3 regions of the Glaciimonas sp. OK215 genome follow, and region 1 is predicted to be linked to each of the others. Evidence: predicted binding sites of a transcription regulator. Region 1 holds the regulator's gene; each other region holds the start of a gene.
The links. Region 1 encodes FNR, which switches genes on or off when oxygen is low (the NO sensors DNR and NnrR bind a similar motif). Its sites were predicted from a motif close to TTGATNNNNATCAA; they were not measured.
Positions count from the first base shown of each region.

Region 1 (3,277 bases):
CATGCAATCAGCACCCGCCCGCCAATGCAGGAGACCGGCCCGGCAGAAGGGACAATCAAGACCGGGCATTCGGCGTTAAGTGTCACGTATTCCGGAAAATCGACCTTCGCAGTCAGGGATTGATCGTCGGTGTCGCTCTGGCCGAGAACGATCAGATCGACATACAGGCCCAGCATGCTGATGGCAGCCGCGGCCTCGTCATCGATCAGCCGCTTTTCATAAGAAGTCACGCCGATTGCGCGCACCAGCGTGTCAAATTTCTCGAGCGCGGCGTGCGCACGCTGCCGCAGCGTGTCCAGATAGTCGGCTTTATAGGACGCCAGATTGCTGCCGTCCCGGCCGGAAAGTAGCGGCCGGTGCAGTGATCGGGATAGCCCTGTGACAGCAACGCCGATGAGGTGGGCATTTTCATGTAACGCCATTTTTGCGGCGACTTCAATCCGCAAGTCAAGATGCGCCGACTTGTCGACATGCACCAGAATGATTTTGTAGGACATCTGAACGCTCCTGCTTTGGTCGAGCCTAATGATCGCGCTTGAATCGATGCATCACCAGCGGTCAGGCCGATGCCTTGTACACGATCACAGGAATGCGGGAATAAGCCAGGACCTTCTGTGTCTCGCTGCCCAACAGCAATTTACTCACGCCCTTTCTGCCATGCGACGCCATGAAAATCACATCGCAGTGGTGCTGCTCGGCGGTCTTGACGATTTCCTGAGCGCACCAGCCCTTTGGACAATAGACTTCGCACGCCACGTCGGCTTGCTTCGCCAGATCCGCGATTTTTTGCACATTTTCTTCCGCTTGCTGCTCGACCGCATCTGTCAGCAAACGCAGATCTTCAGCGCCGCCCATCGTCGAGACCGGGAAATAGGAATAGATTTCGGCAACCGACAAGCCGATGATCTTGCTGCCGTTGCTCTTGGCAAATTCGACTGCCGCCTGAACAGTCTTGTCCGACAGATCGGAGCCGTCGGTCGCCAACAATATGGTCTTGAACATGATGTCCTCAGGTGCGGGAAAAGAATCCGATGAGAAGATCCTATGCCTGTTCTCCTCAGGACTTTTTGACATGGATCAAATGGCACGCAATGCGTGGGCAGCGGCGTTGCGCTGCGTTTGTATGTATTCCGCATTTAGAGTACATTCGCCTTAGCCATCACTACAATGTTGAATAATCACAACAATTACCACTATGAGCCAGCCGCTTTCCTATACCGCGTCGCCAGCCTTGAATGTCGGTGCATTAAAGGCAAGTTGCGCCAATTGCAGCTTGCACCACTTATGCCTTCCCATGGGGCTGGACGATGCGGACATCAACCGGCTCGACCAGGTTGTCGGACGCCGCCGTCGCATCTTGCGAGACGAGGGCCTGTACCGAATGGATGACCCGTTCACAAATCTGTATGCCATCCGGTTTGGGCATTTCAAGACTTATCAGATCAATCCTAGCGGCGAGCAACAGGTCACCGGTTTCCAGATGGCTGGCGAATTGCTGGGCATGGATGCGATCAGCGGCGACCGGCACCAATGCGACGCGGTTGCGCTGGAGGATAGCGAGGTCTGTGAGATTCCGTTCTCGCGCCTGGAAGAGCTGTTCGGCCACATCCCGATGCTGCTGCGTCATTTTCACAGAATCATGAGCCAGGAAATCACGCGCGAGCAGAATGTGATGCTACTACTGGGAAATATGCGCGCGGAACAGCGCTTTGCGGCTTTTCTGGTGAATCTGTCATCGCGCTATGCGGCGCGCGGTTATTCGTCCACCAGTTTCCAGTTGCGGATGTCGCGCGAGGACATCGGCAATTATCTGGGACTGACCATCGAGAGCATTAGCCGGTTGCTGTCCCGGTTCAAGAAGCAGGGCTGGCTCAAAGTCGATAAGCGTGAGCTGCAACTGCTCGATCCGGCGATGTTAAGAGCGCTGGCGGCCGGCACGGAAAACTGCAGCCCGATGTAACGCTTCCACTTCAGAACGGCGGGCCGCGCTCGTCCGGCACGCTGAACAGGTAATGCGTCAGCATGCTCGCCAGCGAACAAAAACTCCAGAAGAAGAAAAAGCCGATCGTGTAGCCGGCTATCGGCGGCAGAGCATGTTGGCCGCCGAGACGTAACAAATCCGCCGGATCGAAGAGCGAAAAAAAACAGCCTTCTGCGACCATCGCCACCAGAAAAGACGGCCAAAGTATATTCATCACGTATCGCAACATGGTCTCCCCTCTTTCATTCGGCGGGCGGTAAATCGGCCTTGAGGGCGATCATCTGCTGCTGCGGCCAGTTCCAGGAGCCGCTCAAACGCCAGTCGCGCCGTTCCCCCTCAACCAAGATCTCCCAGCGGGCCCTTTCCAGCATCGGTAATCCGACGCTGAAATCGCCGTGCGGATTGGGTTGTGCTGCGAGCTGGAGGTCCTTTTCCGGCTGGGTCGGATGCGCCAGATGGAGCAGGATTTTCCTGGCAATGGGCGTACCGAAGCTCCGCAGCGTGCCGTTCAGCTTCCCGCTGGCAGCGTCGTAACGAGCATTCAACGACAATCCCATACCGGTCGCCACACGATCGCGCTGCAAATCCTGATTGATGGCCAGTCCCTGCTTGTAATAGTCGCCCACTACCAGCGCGTCCTGTCGCGAAAATGCCAGCCAGCCGGTATACGTGGCCGCCACGACGACCACGGCCGGGCCCAGCATCAGAAGCCATGGCCACGCCTGGGTGTACCAAGGCCGCGCAGTGTGTAGTCGATCGATTAACGGGGAAGCGGTATGCATGATTTTCTCCTTGGGACCTATTTCGGCACGAAAAATACGGCATTCTCTTGCACCTGCAGGCGCGCATCATCCAGCGCCTTCAGTTCGAACACGATTTTGTTTGAGCCGGGTTTGCCGTTGCTGTGATCGACCCGCACACGCACCGGCACCGCGCGCGAGCTGGCGCCCTCCAGTTCCACTTCATCCGGCGTGGCCAGCGCAATCGACTTGAGCCCCGAGACGGCAATCTTGTAACGGTGCGAGGTTTCCGCCGTGTTCATGATCTGCAGCCGGTACACGTTCTCGATCATGCCGTCTTCCACTTCCCGCCCCATTGCACCGCGGTCGCGAATGACATCGAGCTTGAGCGGGGTACGCATGATCAGCGTGCCAAAGAAGGCCGTTACGATCAGCAGCAGTATGCCGCTATAGATCATCACCCGCGGACGCAGCACGCGCTGCCGCATCTCTTGCAGCGACAGGTGCCCGCTGATCGCATGCTCGGTCGAATAGCGAATCAACCCTGGCGGTGCAG
Region 1 covers NZ_CM173544.1:2,604,399-2,607,675, forward strand. Annotated here, with positions in the region: gene AC3CHX_RS11745 (universal stress protein) at 1-497, opposite strand, end outside; gene AC3CHX_RS11750 (universal stress protein) at 559-1,002, opposite strand; gene fnr (fumarate/nitrate reduction transcriptional regulator Fnr) at 1,196-1,960, shown strand; gene AC3CHX_RS11760 (hypothetical protein) at 1,971-2,195, opposite strand; gene AC3CHX_RS11765 (FixH family protein) at 2,224-2,763, opposite strand; gene ccoG (cytochrome c oxidase accessory protein CcoG) at 2,781-3,277, opposite strand, start outside.

Region 2 (3,277 bases), 170 kb from region 1:
ATTGGATGACTAATCCCGCAATCTGCATCCCAACCGGGATTGCAAGTGGCTACCATCTGACTACTTCGATGCAATGTACGCCAGACCGGTGAAAAATTCCAAAGAAATTTGGAATATGGATCAAATGCGACGTATCACTTTTCTTTGGCCTTAAGTCAACGCTATTCATGGTTTGATTTTTTGGGCAAATTTTTGATGTGCATCAAACGGGCCTGCTGACCGGGCTACTACTTCTAGCTACACTTAATCTAGTGGTGCTTAGCAGCCGATGCGTTACGACCGGTAGGTCAGAAGGTCAAAATACGTCCGGCCATCTGATCGTCGATTATAGACACACCGGAGAACGCAATGTTTGCATCCCTTCCGACCCAAGTGGCGGCCGCGATCAATTCGCAGTTGGCATCGCAACAGGAACTATGGGTTTCGCTGAACAATAAAATGCTTGAAAGCGTCGAGAAGTTTGTCAATCTGAACATGATTGCGTCTGCAGCGAGTCAGCAATTGCTGACCGCTGAAAATGCCCCAGGGTCCTGTTGGGTCAGCGCCAGCCATGTTGGACCGCTGTCGTATGGCTATCAAGTTGCGGACGTCGCTTGGTGTTTGTACGCCGAGCTTGCAAAATTGGCGCGAGCACGCGTCGACCAGACTAATCGAAAGATGGCGGAATTGTTTGAGGATAGGGCAAAAAATGCGCTCGGCGGCGCCGGCAGGATGGGTTCCATCGCCATGCCGATTCCTGGCAAGTCTTCGTCAGAGTCACCTGAGACAATTTCCCGGGAAAAAAATCCGATGCTGAATCCGCACAGGCAGTATCGACAGCCGAATTAAGAAATTAGAGGAGCTGATCATGCAATCGCCACGGCAGCGTAATGCGGTACGTATTATCCTGGACGAACACGAGCAGTTGTCGGCAGTGACTCGCGGCATGCTGCATTTCGTGCGTCTTATCGATAAAGGCGAGCAGGCGCCAGGGCTGATGGTGTTTCGCGCGATGCTCTACTACATACGGGAGTATCCAGAGCAGGTGCATCATCCAAAAGAAGACCAGTACCTGTTTGCGCGGTTGCGAGACCGGACCCACGAACTTGATGAGACGCTCGTCGAGCTGGAGTTCCAGCACGGGCAAGGTGAGGCGCTGGTGCGGGAATTGGAGCATGCACTGACCCGCTATGAGCTGCAGGGGAGTGCTGCATTTCCGGCATTTCGTGACCTGGTGGAGCGGTATGCCAAGTTTTATTTCAGACACATGCATTTGGAAGAGGAGGTGATTCTGCCTGCCGCCAAGCGTTTGTTGACGCCAGAGGACTGGGCCGTGGTTGACGCCGCGTTCGCTGGCAATCTCGACCCGTTTGTCGGGGCCGACCTGAAAGTGGACCTCGAAAAGCTGTTTTTGCTGATTGTTAATATTATTCCTGCACCGGACGGCGAGGAGGCTCCGATCTAAATTAAATATGCATGCACATGCTGTTCGTGTGCGATCGGAACGTTGTGACGGCGCAACGACGTTGACAAGCGTCGCACGCTTGCTTATTGTCAATTTATCCGAGCCCGATTCGGAACCTTTCAATAATAATTTCAATAATGATGAGAAGGGAACTACCTCGACATGGACTCGTTCATAACGCGATACCTGGGCACCAGATATTTCTATCTGTTAGCCGTCATCTTCCTAACGCAAATCTTGTTGAACTCACCGGTAGCCCATGCGCTGCCGGTGTTCGCGCGACAAACCGGACAAAATTGCATGGCCTGTCACGCCGGCGGGCAATTTCCGGAGCTGACTGCCTATGGGCGATTGTTCAAGCTGACCGGTTACACCATCGGTACGCGCACCGTTCCGCTGTCGGTAATGGGGGTCGCCAGTTTCACCAAGAGTTCGAATCCGGACAGCGACGTGGCGTTCGCCAAAGATGCGGTCGCCTTGTTCCAGACCGGCAGCGTCTTCGTCGCTGGCAAGATTACCGACAATGTCGGCGTGTTCGCACAAGCGACCTTCAATAACTACGACCATCAAAATCCGGACTCGGGTAAATGGCAAAGCAAGTGGGTGTCCGACAATTTCGATTTGCGCTACGCGGATCGATTCATCGATCTGAACCGGGACCTGATCGTCGGCCTGACCTTGACCAACAATCCTTCCATCTCCGACCCCTGGAATACCGCACCGGCGTGGATTCAATATGTCCCGACGGGCTTTGGAGTCACCGGACCCGACGCCACGCCGATCATCAGCCAGCTCGGCGCGCAGGTCGCCGGCGTGGGTGCCTATGCCTTCTGGAACCAGACCTTGTATGCCGAGCTGGCTGCGTATCAGACCGCCAACGGCGCCTGGTCGTTCTTGAGCCAGGGCACGTCGGATCAGGACCAGACCAAGCTCAGGGGCACCAATCCCTATTTACGGCTGGCGCTCAGTCACGACTGGGGGCCGCATAGTGCAATGGTGGGGATGTTCGCCATGAATGCCGACATCTACCCCGACAACCAGAATCCGACCGGTCCGACCACGCGCTTTCGCGACCGCGGGGTGGATGCGCAGTATCAATATCTGCTGGATCCGCATACCGTCACGGCACAGTTCAGCTATATCCGGGAAACCATCGCCAATGGCGACGTGACCGGCATTGCGGCCAATGGGTCGAATACCCTCAATCAGCTAAGGCTGAAAGCCAGCTATGTTTACCGGGCGAAATACGGCACCAGCCTGAGCTACTTCAGGACGACCGGAACGTCGGATGCGACCTTGTACCCGGATGTGGCCGCCAATCCCGGCACCCGCGGCTGGGTGCCCGAAGTGTTCTGGCTGCCGGTGCAATACGTCCGGGTTGGCGCGCAATACTTTGCCTACACCCAGTTCCACGGGGCCACCAGCAACTACGATGGGGCTGGCCGCAATGCGAAAGATAACAACACACTCTTTCTCTATGTGTGGGGAGCCTACTAAATGCATAGCTATGATGATCATCATCCCGTACCACGCATGGCCAAGACAACACGATTCGGGAAACTCAAGCGGAAAGGTGCTTATTTACCCCTTGGCGTGCTCGTCGTTGCCATGGTTGCCGGTTGTTCTTTGCCGGAACGGTCGCGTTCCCTGGACGATCCGAATGTCGCAGCCAAGACACTTGCGTTGCAAGTCTGTTCGAATTGCCATGGCGTTCAGGGCGTGTCCGTGTCTCCCAACTTTCCGCATCTGGCGGCGCAGTCGGAGCCGTATCTCGTAGCGCAACTGAAGTCGTTCAAGAGCCATGGCCGTTCGGACCCCGCAGGATTCGAGTAT
Region 2 covers NZ_CM173544.1:2,434,433-2,437,709, forward strand. Annotated here, with positions in the region: gene AC3CHX_RS10935 (hypothetical protein) at 349-828, shown strand; gene AC3CHX_RS10940 (hemerythrin domain-containing protein) at 848-1,444, shown strand; gene AC3CHX_RS10945 (cytochrome C) at 1,607-2,941, shown strand; gene AC3CHX_RS10950 (c-type cytochrome) at 2,942-3,277, shown strand, end outside.
Region 2: AC3CHX_RS10945 (cytochrome C) is a predicted target of FNR. The motif match lies at 1,524-1,537, and genes of this name have one in related genera.

Region 3 (3,277 bases), 940 kb from region 1:
AGGACTGCGCAAGCCGTGATGACTACGGACACCCGGGGTTTCGCAGGTATCGTGGGCGGTAGCGAGGTCCTGGCGCAGGCGGTGAACAAGGCAAAGCTGCTTGCCAAAACCAATGTGCCGGTACTATTGCTCGGCGAAACAGGGGTAGGCAAGGAAAACTTTGCGCAAGGGATCCACCGCTCCGGGCCGATCGGGGAGCGGCCATTTGTCGCGCTCAACTGCGGCGGGCTTTCCAAGGATCTGTTGGCAAGCGAGCTCTTTGGCCATTGCGAGGGTGCCTTCACTGGATCGCGGCGCGGCGGCATGGTCGGCAAGGTCGAGGCGGCGAACGGCGGCACGCTGTTTCTCGACGAGATCGGCGAAATGCCGCTGGAGTTGCAACCGCACTTCTTGCGGGTCCTGGAAGAAGGGGAAATTTATCGCATCGGCGAAACGACGCCCCGGAAAATCTGCTTCAAGCTGATCGCCGCTACCAACCGGGATCTGCGGGAGGAGGTTGCCGAGGGCCGGTTCCGCATGGACCTCTTTTACCGGGTATCGGTGACCAGCATCCGGATTCCGCCGCTGCGCGAACGTAGCGAGGATATCCGGCCGCTGGTGGAGCATTTTCTGCGCAAGTTTGCCGAACAGTACGGCGCGGCCCCCAAGCAGATCAGGCCGGAAGTCATCGCTGCGCTGGAAAGCCATGCCTGGCCGGGGAACGTGCGCGAACTGCGCAACGTGGTCGAAAGCATGTTTTTGATGGCCGGTGGGGAATCGTTGGGGTTGGAGGAGCTGCCGCCTGAAATCGGATTGCCGCTGGTTTCCGGCAGCGGGAAATTGAATATGCGAACTCCCGCAACCATGGGAAACCTGGAAGACGCGGAACTGGCGTTCATCCGCGAGACGCTCGAAGCGGACCGCGGCAATCTTACCTTGGTGGCCAAGCATCTTGGCATTGCAAAGAGCACTCTGTACATCAAGCTCAAAAAATATGGGCTGGATCAAGTGTTAAACGGCGTCAGAGGTGCAGGTCGATAGGGATACGCTGTCCTGACTTTTCTGAATGCAACGTGGCCCTTTCAAATGCCGCCATCTGCCTTGAAAGCCCAGCTGCAAAAAGGTTTGCAGCGCATTTTTCGTTCCGGGTCGGGCGCCGGCGAGGGCAGTTAGCCGACCCGTTGCGGGTTTGAATTCCAGCGTTTTCTTGATCGACATCAATATTCCCCTGTCAGAACCGTTTTAATATCTGCCGGCCTAGCCGTTGCCTTTGCCGGCATCGCGCACCACCCGCCATGGGCTGTTTCTTTATTAAAGGTTCTTTCATGCAACTACTTCTGCCGGATCCGGTGCCGCCGCAGGCGCCGATGCCGCACCGTAAAGTCATTCGTTCCTGGTTGCTGCCGATAGTTCGGCGCAGCACCGCTCGCGCGCTCTTGCTGGTGACGCTCGATCTGGCTTTGTTTGGCTTGGCGCTGGCGGCTACGGTCTGGTTTCAGAATGTGCTGGTCAAATTGCTGTTCGGCCTGTTGGCCGGCTTCGTCATCGGCCGCTTGTTTATTCTCGGCCACGATGCCTGCCATCAAAACTTTACGCCGCATCGACAGTTGAATCGCTGGCTCGGCCGTCTGGTGTTCTTGCCTTCCCTGACACCGTATAGTTTGTGGGATGTCGGCCATAACGTGGTGCATCACGGGTATACCAATTTGAAGGGCTTCGACTTTGTCTGGCATCCGCGCTCGCTGGAAGAGTTTCAAGCTTTGCCGCGCTGGCGCCAGTGGCTGGAGCGCGTCTATCGCAGCGGCTGGGCGCCGTGGCTGTATTACCTGATCGAAATGTGGGGGCTGCGCATGGTCTTCCCCAGCGGTAGCCGGATGCCGACCCGCCGCCGGGTGTTTTTCTGGGATTGTTTACTGGTTTCAGTAGCGGCAGTTATCTGGGTCGCGGCGCTGGCGGTAGCGGCCGGCGCTACCGCTCAATCGCTGTGGCTGACGCTGCTGGCCGGCTTTGTGTTGCCGTTTCTATTCTGGAACGCGATGATTGGTTTTGTCGTCTATGTGCATCACACCCATGTCGGCATCGCCTGGTATCAGGACAAGCAGGTCTGGGCCGCAGCCCAGCCGTTTGTGTCGACCACGGTGCATCTGACGTTTCGCTATCGGATCGGGACGCTGTTGCATCACATCATGGAACATACTGCGCATCACGTCGATATGAGTATTCCGCTATATCGGCTGAAGCAGGCGCAGCAGGTGCTGGAAACCATGCTGCCGGGACGCATCGTGATCCAGCGCTTTTCCTGGCGCTGGTATTTCGACACGGCACGACGCTGCAAGCTGTACGATTTCAAGCGTCGTTGGTGGACTGATTTTGACGGGAAACCGACCAGCGAGCCGGTACTTGTGGTGTGACCGATTGAACGCGCTGCCGGCAAACTGCAAAATGTCGGCATGCAGCGGGCATCAGTTCTGCTTACCGGAGAGACTCAAGTTGAGGCACCTAGAAATTGTTGTAGTTCCAAGGTCTTGGGATGCGCAAAAATTTCCTCCGGCGGGCCAATTTCCTGCACTTTTCCCTGGTGCATAAACACCACGCGATCACAGACTTCACGGGCGAACCGCATTTCATGGGTCACCATCAGCAGCGTCATGCCTTCTTCCGCCAGGCCGCGCACTACGCTCAGTACCTCGTTCACCAGTTCCGGGTCTAGTGCGGAGGTAATTTCATCGCACAACAGCGCGTGCGGCTGCATCGTCAGCGCGCGAGCAATCGCTACCCGCTGTTGCTGACCGCCGGATAACTGATCCGGGTAAGCGTCAAATTTTTCGGACAGACCGACGCGCGCCAGGTTTTCCTGTGCCGACTTGCGGGCTGCGCTCTCTGTTGCGCCCTTGACGATCATCGGCGACAGCATCACGTTGCGGCCGACGGTCAGATGCGGGAACAGGTTGAATTGCTGGAAGATCATGCCGACCTTCAAGCGGAGTGCACGCAATTCGGTCTCCGATTTGCCCAGATGGGTGCCGGCGATGCTGATGTTGCCTTCATCGATGCTTTCAAGGCCGTTGATACAGCGCAGCAAGGTGCTCTTGCCGGAGCCGCTCTTGCCGATGATGGCAATGACTTCACCCGGTTCGACATCCAGCCGGATACCGTTCAGGACCTGATTGTCGCCGAAGCTTTTTTTAACGTTATCAATGGCGATGAGTGGCATTCAATTTCCTTTCCAGAGACTGACTATATTTGGACAGCGGCCAGCACAACGCAAAATACATCAGCGCCACCAGCGCATACACGG
Region 3 covers NZ_CM173544.1:1,668,504-1,671,780, forward strand. Annotated here, with positions in the region: gene AC3CHX_RS07505 (sigma-54-dependent Fis family transcriptional regulator) at 1-1,020, shown strand, start outside; gene AC3CHX_RS07510 (fatty acid desaturase) at 1,305-2,390, shown strand; gene AC3CHX_RS07515 (amino acid ABC transporter ATP-binding protein) at 2,465-3,193, opposite strand; gene AC3CHX_RS07520 (amino acid ABC transporter permease) at 3,174-3,277, opposite strand, start outside.
Region 3: AC3CHX_RS07510 (fatty acid desaturase) is a predicted target of FNR. The motif match lies at 1,187-1,200, and genes of this name have one in related genera.